3 regions of the Brevibacterium sp. CT2-23B genome follow, and region 1 is predicted to be linked to each of the others. Evidence: predicted binding sites of a transcription regulator. Region 1 holds the regulator's gene; each other region holds the start of a gene.
The links. Region 1 encodes LexA, which represses DNA repair genes until DNA is damaged. Its sites were predicted from a motif close to TCGAACANNTGTTCGA; they were not measured.

Region 1 (6,142 bases):
CGGCGCCGACACCGTGATCATCGACTCCGAGCTCGCCCCCAGCCAGAGGCGCGGACTCGAGGACGTCATCAAGGTCAAGGTCGTCGACCGCGTCGCGCTCATCCTCGACATCTTCGCCCAGCACGCGAAATCTCGCGAAGGCAAGGCCCAGGTCGAACTCGCCCAACTCGAATACCTGCTGCCGCGACTGCGCGGTTGGGGTGAATCGCTGTCCCGGCAGGCCGGCGGTCGTGTCGCCGGCGGTGCTGGAATCGGCTCCCGCGGACCCGGTGAGACGAAGATCGAACTCGATCGTCGCCGCATCCGTACGCGCATGTCGAAGCTGCGCCGCGAGATCAACGCCATGGCGCCCTCGCGGGAGACGAAGCGGAAGAACCGCGCCCGCCACCACGTGCCCTCAGTCGCGATCGTCGGCTACACGAACGCGGGCAAGTCCTCCCTGCTCAACCTGCTCACCGACGCCGAGGTGATGGTGCAGAACGCCCTGTTCGCCACCCTCGACCCGACCGTCCGGCAGGCCAAGACCGCCGACGGCCTCGTCTTCACCTACACGGACACCGTCGGGTTCGTCCGCAACCTGCCCCATCAGCTCGTCGAGGCCTTCCGCTCGACCCTGGAAGAAGCCGCAGGTTCGGATCTGCTCCTCCACGTCGTCGATGCGTCCCACCCGGATCCGCATGGTCAGATCCAGGCCGTGCGCGACGTCCTCAAAAATGTCGAGACCGGGGAAATCCCCGAACTCCTTGTGTTCAACAAGGCTGATATCGCCGAGGAGGCCGTGATCACCGGCCTGAGAGCGGAGTATCCCGACGCCCAGTTCGTCTCCGCCGTCTCGAAGGAAGGGATCGACGACCTCATCGAGGCCATCGAGGGCCGCCTTCCCGTCCCGGACATCGACATGACGGTGCTCATTCCCTATGAACGCGGTGACCTCGTGTCGAAGATCTACGCCCTCGGCACGGTCGAACACGAATCGCACGGCACGGAGGGCACCAGCCTGCAGGCCAAGGTGCCGACCGAACTCGTCGACGAACTGCGCGAATTCCAACGTCCGGACCTGGTCATCGACGAGTGAAGACTGTCGACACCCTCCTCGAATCCGCCGTCGGCGCCATCGGCGGATCGCCACGCGAGGGTCAGCAGGAGATGGCGCAGGCGGTCGCCTCGTCGCTGGACAAGGGAATCCATCTGCTCGTGCAGGCGGGAACCGGCACCGGCAAATCGCTGGCCTACCTCGTGCCGGCGGCCGAGTACGTCACCCGCACCGGCGGGAAGGTCGTCGTATCAACGGCGACCCTGGCCCTGCAGACGCAGATCATCCACCGCGACCTGCCCCGGCTGTTCAAGGCCGTGAAGAAGGACCTCGATCCGCTGCCTCGGGCGGCACTGCTCAAAGGCCGCCGAAACTATGTGTGCAAGCACAAGCTCGCCGGCGGGTACCCCGACGAGGGCGAGGGCATGCTCTTCGACCTCGGTGCCGACGCCGAGGCGGGACGCAAACCCACCGAACGCTCCGGTCTGGGGGAGGAGATCCAGCGGATCCGCACCTGGGAGAAGACCACCGACACCGGCGATCGGGACGACCTCCTGCCCGGCGTCAGCGATCGTGCCTGGTCACAGGTGTCCGTCAACGCCTTCGACTGCCTCGGTTCGAACTGTCCGCTGTTCACCGAATGCTTCGCCGAAATCGCCCGGAACAAAGCCGCCGAAGCCGATATCGTCGTGACGAACCATGCCCTGCTGGCCATCGACGCCTTCGGGGAATCGAACGTGCTGCCCGAGCACGATGTCATCATCATCGACGAGGCCCACGAACTCAAGGACCGGGTGACCAGCGCCCTGTCCGGGCAGATCAACACGAGTATGCTCTCGGCCGCGACGAGCTCCGTACGCAAACACACCACCGTCCAGGACGGAGTCGTGTCACTGCTCGACTCCGCCGCGGCGGCTCTCGAACGTGCGCAGGCCTCGGTGCCCGAGGGACTCATCCTCCACATGAGCGAGGCGCTCGGATTGGCCCTGGCACAGATCCGCGACTCCGCCCGCCAGATCATCAACGACATCGGCGGCAAGACCGAGGACGCCGATGCCGGCCGGCAGATGGCCAAGGCACGCTGCCAGGAGATCTTCGAACTCGCCGAACGCTTCTGTGACCCGGGCAAGAACGACGTCATCTGGCTCTCGCGCTCGACCTTCCGGGAGAAGGAGACGACGAATCTCGTCGTCGCGCCCTTGAGCGTGGCCGGCACCATGCGCAACGGCATCTTCGAGGAATCAACGGTCGTGGCCACCTCGGCGACCCTGTCCCTGGGTGGGAACTTCGACGCGGTGGCCGCCTCGTTGGGACTCTTCGGACCCGACGCCCCGAAATGGGACAGCCTCGATGTCGGATCACCCTTCGACTACGGCAAACAGGGAATCCTCTATGTCGCCTCCCACCTGCCCAAGCCCGGACGCAGCGGACTGAGCGAGGAAGCGCTGACCGAACTCGAGGAACTCGTCGAATCCTCGAACGGCGGGGCACTGGGCCTGTTCTCCTCCCGGGCGGCCGCAAACGCGGCGGCCGAACACCTGCGGAAGAAGTTCGATTTCCCGATCCTGCTCCAAGGCGATGACGGCTTGCCGGCGCTGGTCTCTCAGTTCACGGCCGACGACCAGACCTGCCTGTTCGGAACCATGTCACTGTGGCAGGGGGTCGATGTGCCGGGACGGACGAACCGTCTGGTCATCATCGATCGTCTGCCGTTCCCACGTCCGGACGACCCGCTCATGCAGGCGCGGGCACGCGATGCCGACCAGCGGGGAGTCAACGGATTCATGGCGGTGTCGGCCACGCATGCCGCCCTGCGTCTGGCTCAGGGCGCCGGACGCCTCATCCGGTCGACCAAGGACAGGGGAGTGGTGGCCGTGCTCGACTCGCGGCTGCGCTCGGCCCGGTATGCCGGGTTCCTCGTCAATTCGATGCCAAGGATGTGGCCGACGACGAACTCCGGTCTCGTTCGCAAGAGCCTGGCGAGGCTGGCCGAAACCGACGAAGGATGACGCAAAGGCCCGCGACCGAATCGGTCGCGGGCCTTTGCGTTCAAACTGCGGAGAGCCGACGGAAGATCAGAGGCGGCGGATGACGGCGACGACGAGGCCCATGATCTGCGCGTAGGTTCCGTCGATGGGTTCGTAGTTCTCGTTCTGCGGCATCAGCCACTGCTGACCGGCCTTGCGCTTGAGGGTCTTCACCGTGGCCTCGCCGTCGAGCAGGGCGGCGACGATCTGACCGTTGTCAGCTGTGTGCTGCTTGCGCACGACCACCCAGTCGTCGTGGCAGATGGCGGCTTCGATCATCGAATCGCCGACGACCTTGAGCAGGAACATCTCACCGGAGCCGACGACCTGGGTCGGCAGGGAGAAGACATCATCGACTTCCTGCTCGGCCAGGATCGGGCCACCGGCGGCGATACGACCGACGACCGGCACCTGCACAGTGTTGTTGGCCAGCTCCTCGTACTTCGCGCGCTCGGCCTCTTCCTCTTCGAACGGATTGACCACTTCGATGGCACGCGGGCGCTTCGGGTCACGGCGGACATAGCCGAGGCGTTCGAGCTGGGAGAGCTGATGGGCGACGCTGGAGAGGGAGGCCAGCCCGGCGGCCTTGCCGATCTCGCGCATGCTCGGCGGGTAGCCGTTGGTCACGACCGCGCGTTCGATGGTCTCGAGCACGAGACGCTGACGGGGAGTGAGGCGGAAATCTCCCTCACCGGATGACCCCTCAGGGATCTGCACGACGTCGTCATCGGTGCGAGCGGCAGCGATCTCGCTGGCAACATCTTCGTTGCGAGGCCTGCCTCTGCCTCGTTTGTTCTGAACCATTGCTCGTTCCCCTTCGTTCTATTCCCTGCCGCTGAACGCCGTGATCTCCGCTTCGGAAATTCTCGTGTCAGTGCCGACTGAGATGGTTCTGACAGATCAATCAACAACGCTGGTTCCCTCTCATTGTCGCATAGATGTTCGAGTTGGACTGGACATTTGTTCGATTGGCATGTTGAATAGAACAGACGTTCTACCGATTACTGGTGGAATCGTACGAATGAAAGAGGTAATGCGATGTCTGCACAGAACACCGAGCTGCACCTGACCCCTCGTGGACGCCAGGCTGTGCGCCTTCTCCGGACCCTGCTCGTCGCTCTCGTCGTCATCGGCGGGGCGGTCCTCCTCGCCACCCAGTCGTTCTCGGCCGCTGCTGTCGCCGAATCGGAGACGGAGAGCATCGGCATCGACGCCGAGTCAGTCGTCGTCGGTGAGGGCGAATCGCTGTGGACCGTGGCTTCGAATCTCGGCATCGACCGCGACACCCGCGATGTCGTTGCCGATATCGTCGAGATCAACCACCTGGACACCCCGACGGTTCACCCCGGACAGACCCTCGACGTCCCCGTCCGCTGAGGCCGGACCCTGCTCGACCGGCAGGGCGCCGGCCCGACCGGCAGCGCGCTGACCCGTTCGATCGGGTGAGCCGACCGGCGTATCTCGATGCCCGACCCGCCGCCCGGGCGGCGGGGGCCTCTCGGTAGAATGATCGCCGTGGGAAACATCGACTCTCTGCCAGTGCGTTCAGACCTCGTCGGCCTCAAGCCGTACGGGGCGCCGCACCTCAATGTGCCGGTCCAGCTCAACGTCAACGAGAACGCCTATCCGCTTCCGGACGTCGTCGTCGACAGCATGCGCGCAGCCGTCGACGATCATTTCGCCGGACTCAATCGATATCCCGATCGCGAATTCACCGCACTGCGCGAACACCTCGTCACTTATCTGGACGGTGTGAACGAACGCGCCGGTGACTCCGTCGACCTCGACCCCTCCATGATCTGGGCAGCCAATGGTTCGAACGAAGTGCTCAGCCATATCGTCCAGGCCTTCGGTGGCCCGGGCCGCACGGTCCTCGGCTTCACCCCCTCGTATTCGATGCACCCGCTCATCACCACGGGCACGGGTGCCGAATGGCAGCACGTCGAACGCAAGGACGACTTCACTCTCGATGCCGAGACGGTCGCCGCCGAGGTGGCTCGTGCGAATCCGGACATCGTCTTCCTGTGCACCCCGAACAATCCGACCGGCACCTCGATCGGCCTCGACGTCATCGAAGCCGCCTACGACAACTGCGCAGGGGTAGTCATCGTCGACGAGGCATATGCGGAATTCTCCCGCCCCGCCAAGTCCTCGGCCATGACTCTGCTTGAGGGCCGGCCCCGCCTCGTCGTCTCGCGCACCATGAGCAAGGCCTTCGCCTGTGCCGGACTGCGCTTGGGCTACGCCATCGCCGCCCCCGAACTCATCGACGTCCTCCGCCTCGTCCGTCTGCCCTACCACCTGTCCGAGATCACTCAGGTGCTGGCCTGCACCGCACTCGAACATGCCGAACTGCTGCTGGGCAATGTCGACCGTCTCATCGACTCGCGCAACCGTATGTCGAGCCACCTCGCCGAGGCGGGCTTCACCGTCCACGACAGCGATTCGAACTTCGTCCTCTTCGGCAACATCGCCTCACCGGCCGAGCTGTGGCAGAAGCTGCTCGACCGGGGAGTCCTCATCCGCGATATCGGCATCACCGGCCACGCCCGCGTCAACGCCGGCACCGAGGCAGAGACCGAAGCGTTCCTGACCGCCATCGACGACATCCTCGCCGAATCACCGGACGTCCTCGCGGACCGTCCGCAGTCTCCGACCACGTCATCAGCCGCCCCGACGAAAGGCACTCCATGAGGCAGGCCCAGAACTCACGCACCACGTCCGAGTCCACGGTGTCCGTGTCCGTCAACCTCGACGGCACCGGCACCTCGAACATCTCGACTTCCGTGCCGTTCTTCGACCATATGCTCACCGCCCTGTCGAAGCACTCGATGATCGACCTCGACATCACCGCCACCGGCGATACGCACATCGACGTCCACCACACCGTCGAAGACACCTCGATCGTGCTCGGTCAGACCCTGCGCGAAGCGCTCGGCGACAAGGTCGGCATCCGCCGCTACGGTTTCGCCGCCGTGCCGCTGGACGAGGCCCTGGCCCAGTGCGTCGTCGACGTCTCCGGTCGCCCCTATTTCGTCCACGAAGGCGAGCCCGAGGGCCAGCAGTACCACCTCATCGGCGG
Region 2 (6,142 bases), on a different contig from region 1:
TCCACGTTGACGATGGACGAGGCTGTGAAGCGGGCCGTCGCCGAGGTGGGACTCAGCCCGTTCGACGCTGTGCAGTCCGCAGGATTCGTTCCATTGCGTGCGGTGGGCGGAGTGCCGGAGCCGGGTGATTCTCTGCAGGCGGCGGGCGGTGCCGCTGGTGCCGGCAGCCTGTTGGCTCCCGGAATGCCGGCGGATCTCCTGCTCCTCGATGAGGACATGAGCATCCGAGCCTCTTCATTGGGGGACTGAACCCGACTGAACCGGGCCGAATCGGGCCGAACCGGGCCGAACCGGGCCGAACCGGACTGCACCGAGTTGAATCGAGTTGAACCGGGCTGAACCGAGTTGAACCTGGAAAGTGGGCTGAACCCGGCCGAAGCTGGAAAGTGGGCACAGCTGTCCCCTGAAAGGAGGGGCGGCTATTTGTCGAACAGGGAGTCGACGATGTCGTCCGCGATGAAGCGGGCGTGGAGGATCGGCTTACGAGCCGGGTCCTTTGCGGCAGGCGGAATGTAGGCCGGTCGCCCGTCGAAGAGCATCACCGTGTCCCAGGCGGTGCGGTCGAGCAGGTGGTGGTGATAGCTGCAGAGCAGCGCGAGATTGTTGATCTCCGTCTTTCCGCCGAGCGACCATGGAAACACATGGTTGGCATCGCACCAACCGGGAGGGGCGTCACAGCCGGGGAACGTGCAACCTCGGTCACGGGCGGTGATCACTGCCAACTGTTTGCGATTGGCGAAGCGCTGTTCTGTGGCCACCTGCATCGTCTTGGCCCTGTCGCTCATGAGGTGGAAGAACAGCGAGCCGTTGAGGCCGTTTCTCATCAGTTCCTTGATGGGAATGGGATTGTCGGCGCCCGTGGTTCCGTGTCCTGTTCCTTTGGCCAGATCTTCGGCGGTGGCGTTGATGACGAGAGCATAAGGCGCTCCTGCAGCCGTCCGCTGCTTGTCGATCGTCGTGACGAGGCCGGCGAATCGTTCGTAGATCCATTCGCGCGCCGAGGGCTGTTCGGCGCTGACGTCCACGAAACCGCCGTCCTCACGAACGCCGACCCCGGGGACAGCTGCCGAATTTCCGCTCGTGCGAGCTGCGTTGAGATCGGGTGCCGGAACTCGCTTCGCGTCATATCGGTCACCGGAGAGCACCGCGTCGACGATCTCAAGCAGCTCTTTGTCTGGCAGCGGCGAGCTCGTTTCCTCAGAAGCACCGGTGACGGTGGCGGGATTGCCCGCGGCCGCGATCTCAGAGGCGCCGGTCGCCGAGTCGGCATCGGTATTGTCGGCACCGGCCTTGTCGTCTTCTCCCGCAGACTGGATTCGTGAGGTCAGCAGCCCGTTGAGAGTTCCGCCGGTGACGGGGTCGAGCAGTCCACGCAGCTCCCAGTCGCCGTTGGTCCTGGCACGCATGGACATGTTGTACGCCGAGCGGTCGGCCGAGTCGTTCGGCTCTGCGCCGTCCGGGTCGATATAGCCCATGAGCTTGCCGAAGATCTCGCGCAGATCCTTGAGGCGGACCTTGGGCGCGTTGTCGACCAAGCGCGTCTCGACGTCGGTGCGGACCGTCTGACTGACCCACGTGGGCAGTTTGCGCATGCAGTCTTCGATGACAGACGCCTGGGCGGCGGAGATCGTGCCGGCATGGAGCGCATCTGCGACGACAGGGTAGAGAGGCGGCAGAGCCTGTCCGGCCATGTCGACGCGTCCGCCGAGGTTCTTGGCCATATCGGTGCGGCGATTCGCCTCGGCGCCGGTGAGGTTGAATCGGTTCTCGATGAGCGACTTCGTCGACTTGGCGCCGAAATCGCTGGGTGTTCCGACACGTTCGCAGACGGAGAGCGCGAGCGTCGACAATGCATCGTTGATGCGTGTGATCGCCTCGACCCCATCGGCGAGCATGATGGCCTGATCCGCTCCCATGGGGCGATCGAACGAGCGCAGCTCATCTTTGAGGCTCATCAGCTGAGTGATCGAAGAGGTGACCTCGGGCGCAAAGCGGCTGAGATCTGCCCACTCCTCGTCGGCCAGCAGCGGGTGTCCGCTGGTCTGCGAGGAGTTGTCGGCGTTCCGATCGGAATGATCGGAGCTGCGTTCGGGAGTGAGGGTCATGGGGATGAATTCCGTTCACCAACATCGTTGTTGTTGGAATCCAGTGTACGCTCATAATGCGTGGAACGCCATAGATGATCGAAAAACGTTTCGAACATAAATTCAGTGTTCGTCACAGTTCGAGGATGCTCACAAGATTCTTTGTGTCCATGCAGGTCAGGGGTGGTGTCGGCTGTGGCCGAGGTGAACCGGCTTCGAATGTGTCAGTCGGTCGTGGCACGATTGGAGTATGGATGCCCTGCTCCTCATTGACACCGACGACGCCAGCTACCCCAGCGATGACGCCATGGAGACCCTCGGCGATATCGTCACCCGCACCCGCGCTGTGGGCGGTGTGCTCATCTTCGCGTCGACGAAGGCCGACCTCGCCGACACTCCCGATGAGGAGCTGAGCATCTTCGTCCCCGATGAGGAGGATCTCGTGCTCCGATCCGAGAGTCCGGATGTGTTCGAGGGCGTCGATGATCTGGCCGCAGGTCTGCATGACCTCTCCGTCGACCGGATCATCATCGCCGGCGCCGACGCCACCGCGGGCGAGCCAGGCACTGGAGCTGGCGAAGTCACCACTGACCCCGCCGCCCAGGCAGAGGGCGATGCCGACGCCGGCGCCGACGCGTCCTCGGCGGGCACCCCCGGAGCCGTCTACGCCTCGGCGATGGCGGGTCTTGTGTGCAACTTCGACGTCGTCGTCCTTTCCGACTCCACCACTGACCCCGATGGCAACCTCGTCGCCTGGGGGGATGCTGCCGCTGATGCCGGTGCCATGGTCAAGAAGACCGCCGATACCTGGCTGCGGATGTAGGCTCAGTCGCCTTCCCGAAATTGTTCTACATTGAGTAGAATGTGGGAGCGAGCTGAGAGGAGGGCCCATGACCGGATGGACGAAATCCGTACGTGCGCTCTTCGCTGCCCTCTTCACGACTCTCCTCGCCCTGCTCATGCACCTCGGTGCTGGTGGCGGCGTCTCGATTCCGGGCACTGTGGTCGTCTTCGTTCTCGTCCTCTGGGCGGCGATGATCGTCGCCGGCAGGCGCCTGGGCTACCTGACTCTGGCGGGCCTGCTCGGCCTCGGACAGGTGCTCATGCACCTGACGATGAGCTGGTCTGCACACACCTTCGCCCATGCGGGGGCCCACGCGGGAACCGCTCAATCCGGAAGCGGGCAGGCCGGAGCTGCAGGTGCCGGATCCACTTCCGCCGAGGCGGCCCTCCACGCCCACGCCGGACACATCGTCCCAGCCTCCGGCTCCCTTGATCTCGGTCCTGCCGCAACCGCGCTCGGACATGCGAGCCACGGGGCAACCTCGGCGGGGATGATCATCGCCCACGTCGTCGCCGTCCTCGTCACCGCCGTGATCCTCAAACGCGGTGAGGACATCGTCCTCAGCATTCTGCAGCTGGCCCTGGGCCCGGTGATCGGCGCGCTGCGAGCCCTCGCCGAGGCGGCCGGAATCCTGGCCGACGAACCGTTCCGCAAGCTCTGCGCTTCGCTCCGGGTGCCGCAGCCGGTCACCTCAGCGGTGGTCGGCCCGAACTACCGCCGCGGCCCTCCCGCGTTCGGCTGACATCCCAATCGGCGTTTGCAGCGCCGACCCACACCTGGTTTCCCGGGTGACCATCCATCTTCGGGCGACCGCCCAGACAGCGGCGGGCCGCCCCTCGGTGACAGTCGAACACGTCCGCGCACACCACTGCGCGCAGAAGACACGTACCCGCACCCTGGCCAGCACATGCCCTGCGCACTTGCACTCGCACGAGCTGCGCGCAGGCAACTGTGACCTACGCAAAGGCTCACGAAAGCGCTGCCGGTCAGCCGCGTTCCCTGCATACAGGCGGATGAACGCGATGCGGCTCAGCGCCCGCAGCTTCGGGCAGCAGAGACTCTGCGACCGAAGATCCTCGTCGTCTGACGGTGGGGGACACGCGGGACTGCCTGTGCCAACAGGTGACCGCGGCGCGCGCCGACATGTGCTCGACAGCACCTGAATGACGAAAGTGCAGACATCATGCGAAAGAACATCACCCTGGCCCTTGCCCTGCCCATCGCCGTCGCCATCGGCCTGGCAGGCTGCGGCCAAGACGACAGCAAGGCCGCCGGTTCGACACAGACCGACGGCGGCAGCTCCACCTCGGCGGAATCCTCGGAAAGCGCGGTCGACGCCGAAGCGCTCAGCTTCGACGGCGCATGGGTCAAGGCCGCCGACGACGGAATGACCGCGGTCTTCGGGGAGCTGAAGAACAACACCGACGCCGACATCAACCTCGTCGAGGCGAAATACGCGGACGCGGAGATGGTGGAACTCCACGAAACCGTAGGCGACAGCTCGGGCGGAATGTCCATGCAGGAGAAGAAGGGCGGCTTCACCATCCCGGCCGGGGAGAGCCTCCGCCTCGAGCCCGGAGGCGATCACATCATGATCATGGGACTGAAGAAGGCGATCAAGCCGGGCGAGCAGATCAAGCTCGATCTCGTCACCGCCGATGACGAGACCGTCGAGGTCACGGCCGTGGCCAAGGAGTACTCCGGAGCCCAGGAAGACTACGCGCCCGGTGAGGCCGAAGGTTCCAGCGACGACCACGGCGACCATGGTGAGCACGGCGACGAGGGCAAACACATCGGCGCCGACAGCGAAGAGCACGAGGACTCCGATCACGGAGACCACAGTGACCACTGAGCCCGGTCGCACCGGCTTCAGCCGCCGAGGTCTCCTGACCTCGGCGGCCGCGGCCGGCGGTGCAGGTGTCGTCGGTGCCACGGCCGGATTTGCGCTCGGCCGCGGTCCCAGATCACAGGGCACGAGCGCCGGTGACGGTGGGCCGCCTCGGCGAGATCTGGATGGCGCGAACGGGCCGCAGACCGAGCCGTTCTACGGCGCTCATCAATCCGGGGTCGAGACCCCGCCGCAGGCCTTCGCGCACTTCATCGCGTTCACGCTGGGGCCCGGGATCAAGGCCGCCGAAGCGGTGCGCTGGCTGCGGCTGCTCACCGCGGATGCAGCCGCGCTGACGCAGGGGCAGGCCCCGTTGGCCGACTCCGAATCCGAGCTCGCCGTCGACCCTGCCCGACTGACGGTGACCTTCGGGTTCGGATCCGAGCTGGTGGCGCTGGCTGGAAGGGAGCACGTCCCGGATTGGCTGAAGCCCTTGGAGGCCTTCTCGATCGATCGCCTCGATCGGGGCCGCTGCAAGGGCGACCTGCTCCTGCAGATCTGCGGCGACGACCCGCTGACCTTGGCACATGCCAGGCGCATGCTGTTCAAGGATTCGCGATCGTTCGCCGAGGTGGCCTGGCAGCGGGACGGATTCCGACGTGCCTACGGCAGCGCGGGGGAGGGGAAGACTCAGCGGAACCTCTTCGGTCAGCTCGACGGCACGGCGAATCCGGGACCCGGATCCGAGGACTTCGCGCGGATCATCTGGGGGCAGGCCACCGAGACCGCGAACCCGGTGTTCTCCGCCCGCGGGGAGCCGCCGGCCGACCTCGGTGCGCATCTGCCGGTGTGGATGCGCGGGGGAACGACGCTGGTTCTGCGCGATATCGCGATGAACCTCGACACCTGGGATCAGGCCGACCGACCGGCACGGGAGTTCGCGGTCGGGCGGACCATGGGCACCGGGGCACCGCTGTCGGGTGAGGACGAGTTCGACGTCCCGGACTTCACCGCCGTCGATCAGCGCGGACTGACGAAGATCTCACAGGTCGCGCATATCGCCCGGGCCCGCGACGGACTGGGCCCGGAGGTGCAGATCCACCGGCGCACGTTCAACTACGAGACCGGTGCGGGTGGGGATTCGGGACTGTTGTTCGCGTCTTTCCAGGCCGATATCGAACGGCAGTTCCTGCCGATCCAGCGCCGCCTCGCCGAGGTGGACCTGCTCAACGAATGGACGACCCCGATCGGGTCGACCGTGTGGGCGATCCCGCCCGGAGCGACCGAGGACGGGTACGTCGGGCAGGAATTGTTCGACGGCTGAGAAAGCGGCGCGGCCGCCGGACCCGCAGAAGCGGGGGCGGCGGCCGCACCGTATGTTCGCGC
Region 3 (6,142 bases), on a different contig from region 1:
CTTCCTTCTTCTTCCGCGCCGCTTCCTTCCGTAAGCGTGCTCGTTCCGCATTGATCTGAGCCATCCGAATTCGGTAGGCCTTATGACGGTCTCCAGTTAGCTGCTTCCGAGCCGCGGGGTCGCTTCCGGTGGGCAGACTGCGCTGGTGGTCAGAGTTCGCCCAATTGAGGCAACGCTCCAGCCGCAGCCGCCTGATTTCAGCCTGCTGCTCCCGATACGCCTCCGAAAGACGTCGCTGGTGTGCTTCGCGTTCCTCCCGTTGGCGCTTCTCTTCGTCGCGTTGACGAATCGTCGACTCGCCAGGCATGAGCTCGAGCACCCTTGGTGCTGCGGGAACCATCGACCAGGGCAGTTTCCACCGCTTGAGACCCAGTCGTCCCAGGGAATCGAATTCGAGCGCTTGGGCAACATTGATCGGCTGGCCCGGCGCCGACACAGTGGTCGAGATTCCGTGCTTGAACTCGTAATCGAGCTCACCGGATTTGGGCATAGTGACCCGAAGGCGGCCGGCGGTCTTCAACGCATGGTGCTTCTTGCACAGAGGATGAAGGTTTCCGAACCGAGTGAGACCGCCCTTGAGCGGATCCAGATGGAAGAACGGAACGACATGGTCGATCTCCGACTTCTCAGCCCGACGAACACAGCCGGGAACGGTGCACACTGTCCACTGCTCGACCAAGGTCTTCCGAAGATCCCTGGGGACCTGGTAAGTGGTCGCTTTGGCGTCGATGGGAGTGCCGGTGGCGGGATCGGTGAGGATCCGCTGGATGCTCTTCGACCGGCCGGCGATGTTGCGAGCCACCTCGACGGGTACCGGTGAGCCATCGGCGAAAGTGCCGGGCAGGTCAGAGTCTCCAGTGAGCGAGAGGAACGGAACGGTCACCACGGTGGCGGCCTGATGCGACAGCCACCACGCGCTTGTGGGCATACGCAGCTTGACGACATATTCAATGGGACCGTCAGGGTCCTCACCTTCGACGCTGCAGTCGGGTCGGAAAGCCGAACCGTTCGGTCGGTTGGCGACAGAGAATCCGTCGGACGACTCTGTGCTGCTGTCGGACGAGCGCCCGGCGGACGACCCTGTGGCGCTGTCGGCCGAGTCCGAAGCGACGTGCTTCGCGAAGTCGGCGACGGCGTCGTCGGAGTCCATATCCGGAATGAGCTCGCCGTCGGTGTCGAGCAGCGACTTCTCTACGGTGGTTTGGATACCCGTGATCGGGTCGACTGAAATGACCTTGACCTTGAGTTCCGGCACTGGCCGGGTGAACAGATCGTACTCGAGCTGAGAGATGGAGCGGTCATCGCTGATCTCAACGCCCAGGGGCAGATTGAACGCCGACTTGTTCTTTCCATGCACGGCCAGCGCCATGCCCTGGATTCGGTTGTAGCAGGCGAAGATCTCCGCTGAAGGCCCGCTGACGGTCAGGCAGGCGGAGCCGTCCTTATAGCCTTCGACATCGACGCGGCGACGCTTAGTGGCGAGTTCGGTGTTGTCGACCGGCGGAACGAGCAGGGCGATCATCTTCGCCAGATCCCGGCGCAGGGTCTCGCAGGTGATATCGGCGCGCCTCGCGGCCAGGAAGATGTCGAGCTTCGGAAGGAAGTCGAACGCGACATCAGCACACTGGCGAGCGACCACATCGACATGTGCCTGGGTGAACTCTCTGGCGCGGACACGGTCGGCGAAGCGCGGCAGACCATAGAAGATCGTCATCGCGCCGGTGAGCTGACGGTAGGTACGGGCAGTGTTGGTCCCCAGCACTGTCGAGATCTCGACGAGGTCCTCAGCGTCGACATTGTCATAGACCCATTTCGAGAAGCAGATGCCCTCATCGAGCTCCGGGAACTCGGGCAGGACCTTCGCCTCGGACTCAGTCGCCTTGCGCAACTGTTCGCGGGCGAAGTCGGCGTCATAGAGCACAACTGTCGCGGAAGGTGAGCCGCCGGTGCCGGTCTTGTCGTCCGCTGGCGACGACGGGTCCTTGGTTGACGACGCGTCCTTGGACGAGGTCTCCGACTTCTCCGCAGCGCCGAAGACGGTGTTCTCTTCGGACTCTTTGGCGCGGCGATCAAAGGATGCGGAGATCGTCTCGCAGCGAAACGGTTCGGAGCCCTCGGGCATGGGCAGTTCGAGGGCGATGAAGACCTGTTCCAACACAACTGAGGAGACGGACTCGAGGAGGGAGAAATGGGCACGGTCGGAAGCGACAGCGTTCTCGGCAAAGCGAGACATGCTTGATTCGAAGCGGATGGCGAATCGGGGCGACGGCTGTGTCACACCCGGCTCGTCTGCCTGGTCGGGGGTCGAACGGTTGGTGGTGCCCTTCATTGCTCTTTCACCTGCCTCGGACTTCGTTGTCGGGGAAGTGGTGCTGACTTGAAAAGCTGTTAATCAGATCTTAGCCGGTCAAGCTGACATTCACAATAGTAAAAAGAAAAAAGATTCGAATAAGTTTCGATGACATATTGATAGTGAATTGATTCTCTACTTATCATTGCACTCGGTGCTGACATGAGGGCGTTCGGCCTCGTTCGGCCAGGTCAGGGGTTGTTTTGCGCCGGTCCAAAGGTCTGGAGAACATGCCACCGGAACGGCGGGACAGCCTCGGTGGGGCCGGATTATCGGGTGAAACGGGTCACAGCATCGGTTATGATGATCGAGTTGTCGGATGCGACCCATGAGGTCGGTACTCGCCTCTTGCGAGCCGTATCCGCACTGCGCGCAACCGCGTCGCCCTTCACCTAGGGCCATGTCGCGGGCCGCGTCGACGTCACCGCACCATCCTTCACTGGTGACCAGTTCTTCGCCCAGACCATCGCCTGCGCTCACGGTCGACCGTGTCCGCGCCGGCCGACGTCCAGACGATCACTGCCGGCTGCACCGATGATCCGATCATCGAGCGGAGTGCTCGCCCAACCGAGTGCTCACGAGCTTCGTAAGCTCACGAACCGCCGCCGCATCAACCACGAGGATCAACCATGACGACCACCGCTCACAACTCCGCCGCCTCCGACCAGGGCTCGAAGGGCCCGATCACCGACGCTGAGATCTTCGAGGCGCACGAAGGCGGCAAGCTCTCCGCCGAGCTCACCTCACCGCTCCAGACCCAACGCGACCTCTCGATCGCGTACACGCCGGGCGTGGCCAAGGTCTGCACCGCGATCAAGGATGAACCGCAGCTGGCGCGCACGCACACGTGGACCGGCCGGCTCATCGCGGTCATCTCGGACGGGTCGGCTGTGCTCGGCCTCGGTGACATCGGTCCGGCCGCCTCGCTGCCGGTGATGGAGGGCAAGTGCGCCCTGTTCAAGTCCTTCTCCGGGCTGAATGCGATTCCGATCGTACTCGACACCAATGACACGGACGAGATCGTCGAAACCATCGTCCGCATGGCCCCGACCTTCGGTGCGATCAACCTCGAGGACATCTCGGCTCCGCGCTGCTTCGAGATCGAAGACCGGGTCAAGGAAGCCCTCGACATCCCCGTCATGCACGATGACCAGCACGGCACCGCGGTCGTCGTCCTCGCAGCGCTGACCAATGCTCTGCGCGTGGTTAAGAAGTCCTTCGAGTCCGTCCGCGTCGTCGTCTCAGGCGCCGGTGCTGCCGGTGTGGCCGTGGTGAAGATCCTCGCCGACGCCGGCGTGAAAGACATCGTCGTCCTCGATTCCAAGGGAGTCGTCGAATCCGGCCGCTCCGACCTCACCGAGACCAAGCAGTTCCTCGCCGAGTCGACGAACCCGCGCGGAATCTCCGGTGGGATCGGCGAAGCCCTCGACGGTGCCGATGCCTTCATCGGCGTCTCCGGCGGCACCATCGACGAGGCGCATCTGGAGAACATGGCCGACGATGCGATCATCTTCGCCCTGTCGAACCCCAACCCCGAGGTGGCCCCCGACGTCGCCGCCAAGTACGCCACCGTGGTGGCCACCGGGCGCAGCGACTTCCCGAACCAGATCAACAACGTCCTCGCGTTCCCCGGAATCTTCCGCGGCGCGCTCGACGCCGATGCCAACGAGATCACCGACGATATGAAGCTCGTCGCCGCTCGTGCGATCGCCGATCTCGTCGGCGATGATCTCGAGCCCGGTTACATCGTGCCCGGTGCGCTCGATTCGCGTGTCGCTCCGGCCGTCGCCGAGGCGGTCGAGAAGTCCGCGCTCGAGGCCATGGCCAAGCGCTGACGCTTCGTCGGTGGGCCATCGCCGACTCGGAATTGTCGCCGAGGCGGCCGAATACGGCTGAGGGGCGGGTGAAGAGTGATCTTCACCCGCCCCTCAACTGTGTGTCGGTTGCTGTGCTGATTGCGTTCCGCTCCAGGCCGTGTGCCACAGGTGGTCGGGCACCGGCGGCCGTCGGTTGGCCAGCGGAGGACTGCCGCCCATGCCAGGCAGACGCGGTCGGAACTCAGTCGTCGGTGACGGTGATGGAGACGTCGATGTTGCCGCGGGTGGCATTCGAGTACGGGCAGACCTGGTGGGCCTTGTCGGCCAGCGCCTGCGCCTCGGCTTTGTCGAGGTGCGGGAGGGTGACCTCGAGTTCGACAGCGAGCTGGAACCCGCCCTCATTGTTCTTGCCGATGCTCACTCGTGAGCCGACCGCAGAGTCGTCGACGTTCGCCTTGGCTTGACCGGCCACGAGGCGCAGCGCCGAGTGATAGCAGGCCGCGTAGCCGACCGCGAAGAGCTGCTCGGGATTCGTGCCGTTGCCGCTGCCGCCCATCTCCGCTGGTGTGGCGAGATCGACATCGACCTTTCCGTCGTTTGTGCGACCGTGGCCGTCGCGGCCTTCGCCGGTAGCCAGTGCCTCTGCAGTGTAGAGAGCCTTCATGATTCTTCCTTCCGTTGGCGGTGCGTTGTGGGATCAGTGGTGATCAGTGGCGTCGGTGGTGAAATGTGGGGTCAGTGGTGCAGTACGGGTTCAGTGGCGCACTGTGAAGCTACAAGTGCGATGTGAGTTCAATGGTGCGGAACGGGGCCAGGGGACTCGACGGGCGCGGGTTCCGCGCGCAGATTCCTCGTCAGGGTGCGCAGGGTCTCGAGCAGCTCGGGCATCGCGGCCGAGTCGAGCTGTGTGCGCTCACCGATCCGGGCCGGAACGCACTCGGCGCGCTCCTTGGCTGCGGCGCCCTCGGCGGTGGGGCGGATGAACACACTGCGCGAGTCCTCGGCGGAGCGGTGACGGGTGACGTAGCCGAGCGATTCCAGCCGCGACAGCAGCGGAGAGAGCGTGCCCGAATCGAGCTGCAGACGCTCGCCGAGGTGCTTGACGGTCACGCCGTCGGGCGCGGAATTCTCCTCCCACAGCACCAGCATCACCAGATACTGCGGATAGGTGATGCCGAGCTCGGCCAGCAGATCCTTGTATGACGCGGTCATTGCACGCGACGCCGAGTAGAGAGCGAAGCAGAGCTGTCTGTCGAGGTCGAGCGCATCCATGCCAAAATGGTCGCACACAATTCAATTGTGCACAACTGATTAATCGGAAGGTGGATGAGCGCGGATCGAGGTGAACATAGCAGAGGGGCGTGCGAAGATCTCTCTTCGCCCGCCCCTCTAAAGTGCGGTGCCTCAGTCGTTCGCCGGCACTCGGTGTCGTGCGTCGGCGCCCGGTCAGCTCCGGCGTCGCGTCGGCACCCTGGCTCGGCCCCCGGTCACTGCTGCGGCCCGGCTCGGCCCTCGGTTACTGCTGTGGATTCTGCTTGGAGTTCTTCCACTGCTGAGCGGCCGCTTGAGCCGACTGGGCTGCAGAGCGAACGGACTGGCCGAGCGACTGGCCGGAACCTCCGGGGCCACCTGACCGACCGTCATGACCCGAGCCGTCGGAGCCATTGGAGCCACCCGAGCTCGGCGGGTTGGACGGCTGAGGGGGAACGCTGGCCTGATCGGAGCGGTGGCTCGAGGTGTACCTGCTCTCGGGCGCCGTGAAGGTCGCCCCATCCTCGGCGGCGTTGGCGGCGAACAGGGCGTTGCGGATCTCCTGGCCCATCTCGCCCAGCCCGCCCGGGTTCGAAGGCATGAACAGCACGTTCGACCGGCCCTCCTGGGCGACGTTCTGCATGGTGTCGAAGTACTGGGTCATCATCAGCAGCTGCTCGGCCGTCTTGTCGATGCCCACCTCCTGCAGCTTCGCGTACTGCTC

Region 2: HIM68_RS10810 (HNH endonuclease signature motif containing protein) is a predicted target of LexA. The motif match lies at 2,196-2,211, and genes of this name have one in related genera.
Region 3: HIM68_RS17760 (HNH endonuclease signature motif containing protein) is a predicted target of LexA. The motif match lies at 2,433-2,448, and genes of this name have one in related genera.

What each region holds. Positions count from the first base shown of each region.
Region 1 covers NZ_JABBYK010000007.1:61,753-67,894, forward strand. The annotation lists gene hflX (GTPase HflX) at 1-1,075, shown strand, start outside; gene HIM68_RS16990 (ATP-dependent DNA helicase) at 1,072-3,042, shown strand; gene lexA (transcriptional repressor LexA) at 3,109-3,864, opposite strand; gene HIM68_RS17000 (LysM peptidoglycan-binding domain-containing protein) at 4,099-4,437, shown strand; gene HIM68_RS17005 (histidinol-phosphate transaminase) at 4,576-5,754, shown strand; gene hisB (imidazoleglycerol-phosphate dehydratase HisB) at 5,751-6,142, shown strand, end outside.
Region 2 covers NZ_JABBYK010000003.1:501,478-507,619, reverse strand. The annotation lists gene HIM68_RS10815 (N-acetylglucosamine-6-phosphate deacetylase) at 1-249, shown strand, start outside; gene HIM68_RS10810 (HNH endonuclease signature motif containing protein) at 420-2,105, opposite strand; gene HIM68_RS10805 (hypothetical protein) at 2,335-2,907, shown strand; gene HIM68_RS10800 (hypothetical protein) at 2,975-3,670, shown strand; gene HIM68_RS10795 (copper chaperone PCu(A)C) at 4,112-4,780, shown strand; gene HIM68_RS10790 (Dyp-type peroxidase) at 4,770-6,080, shown strand.
Region 3 covers NZ_JABBYK010000008.1:69,289-75,430, forward strand. The annotation lists gene HIM68_RS17760 (HNH endonuclease signature motif containing protein) at 1-2,329, opposite strand, end outside; gene HIM68_RS17765 (NADP-dependent malic enzyme) at 2,980-4,185, shown strand; gene HIM68_RS17770 (organic hydroperoxide resistance protein) at 4,409-4,831, opposite strand; gene HIM68_RS19230 (MarR family winged helix-turn-helix transcriptional regulator) at 4,960-5,439, opposite strand; gene HIM68_RS17780 (SPFH domain-containing protein) at 5,684-6,142, opposite strand, start outside.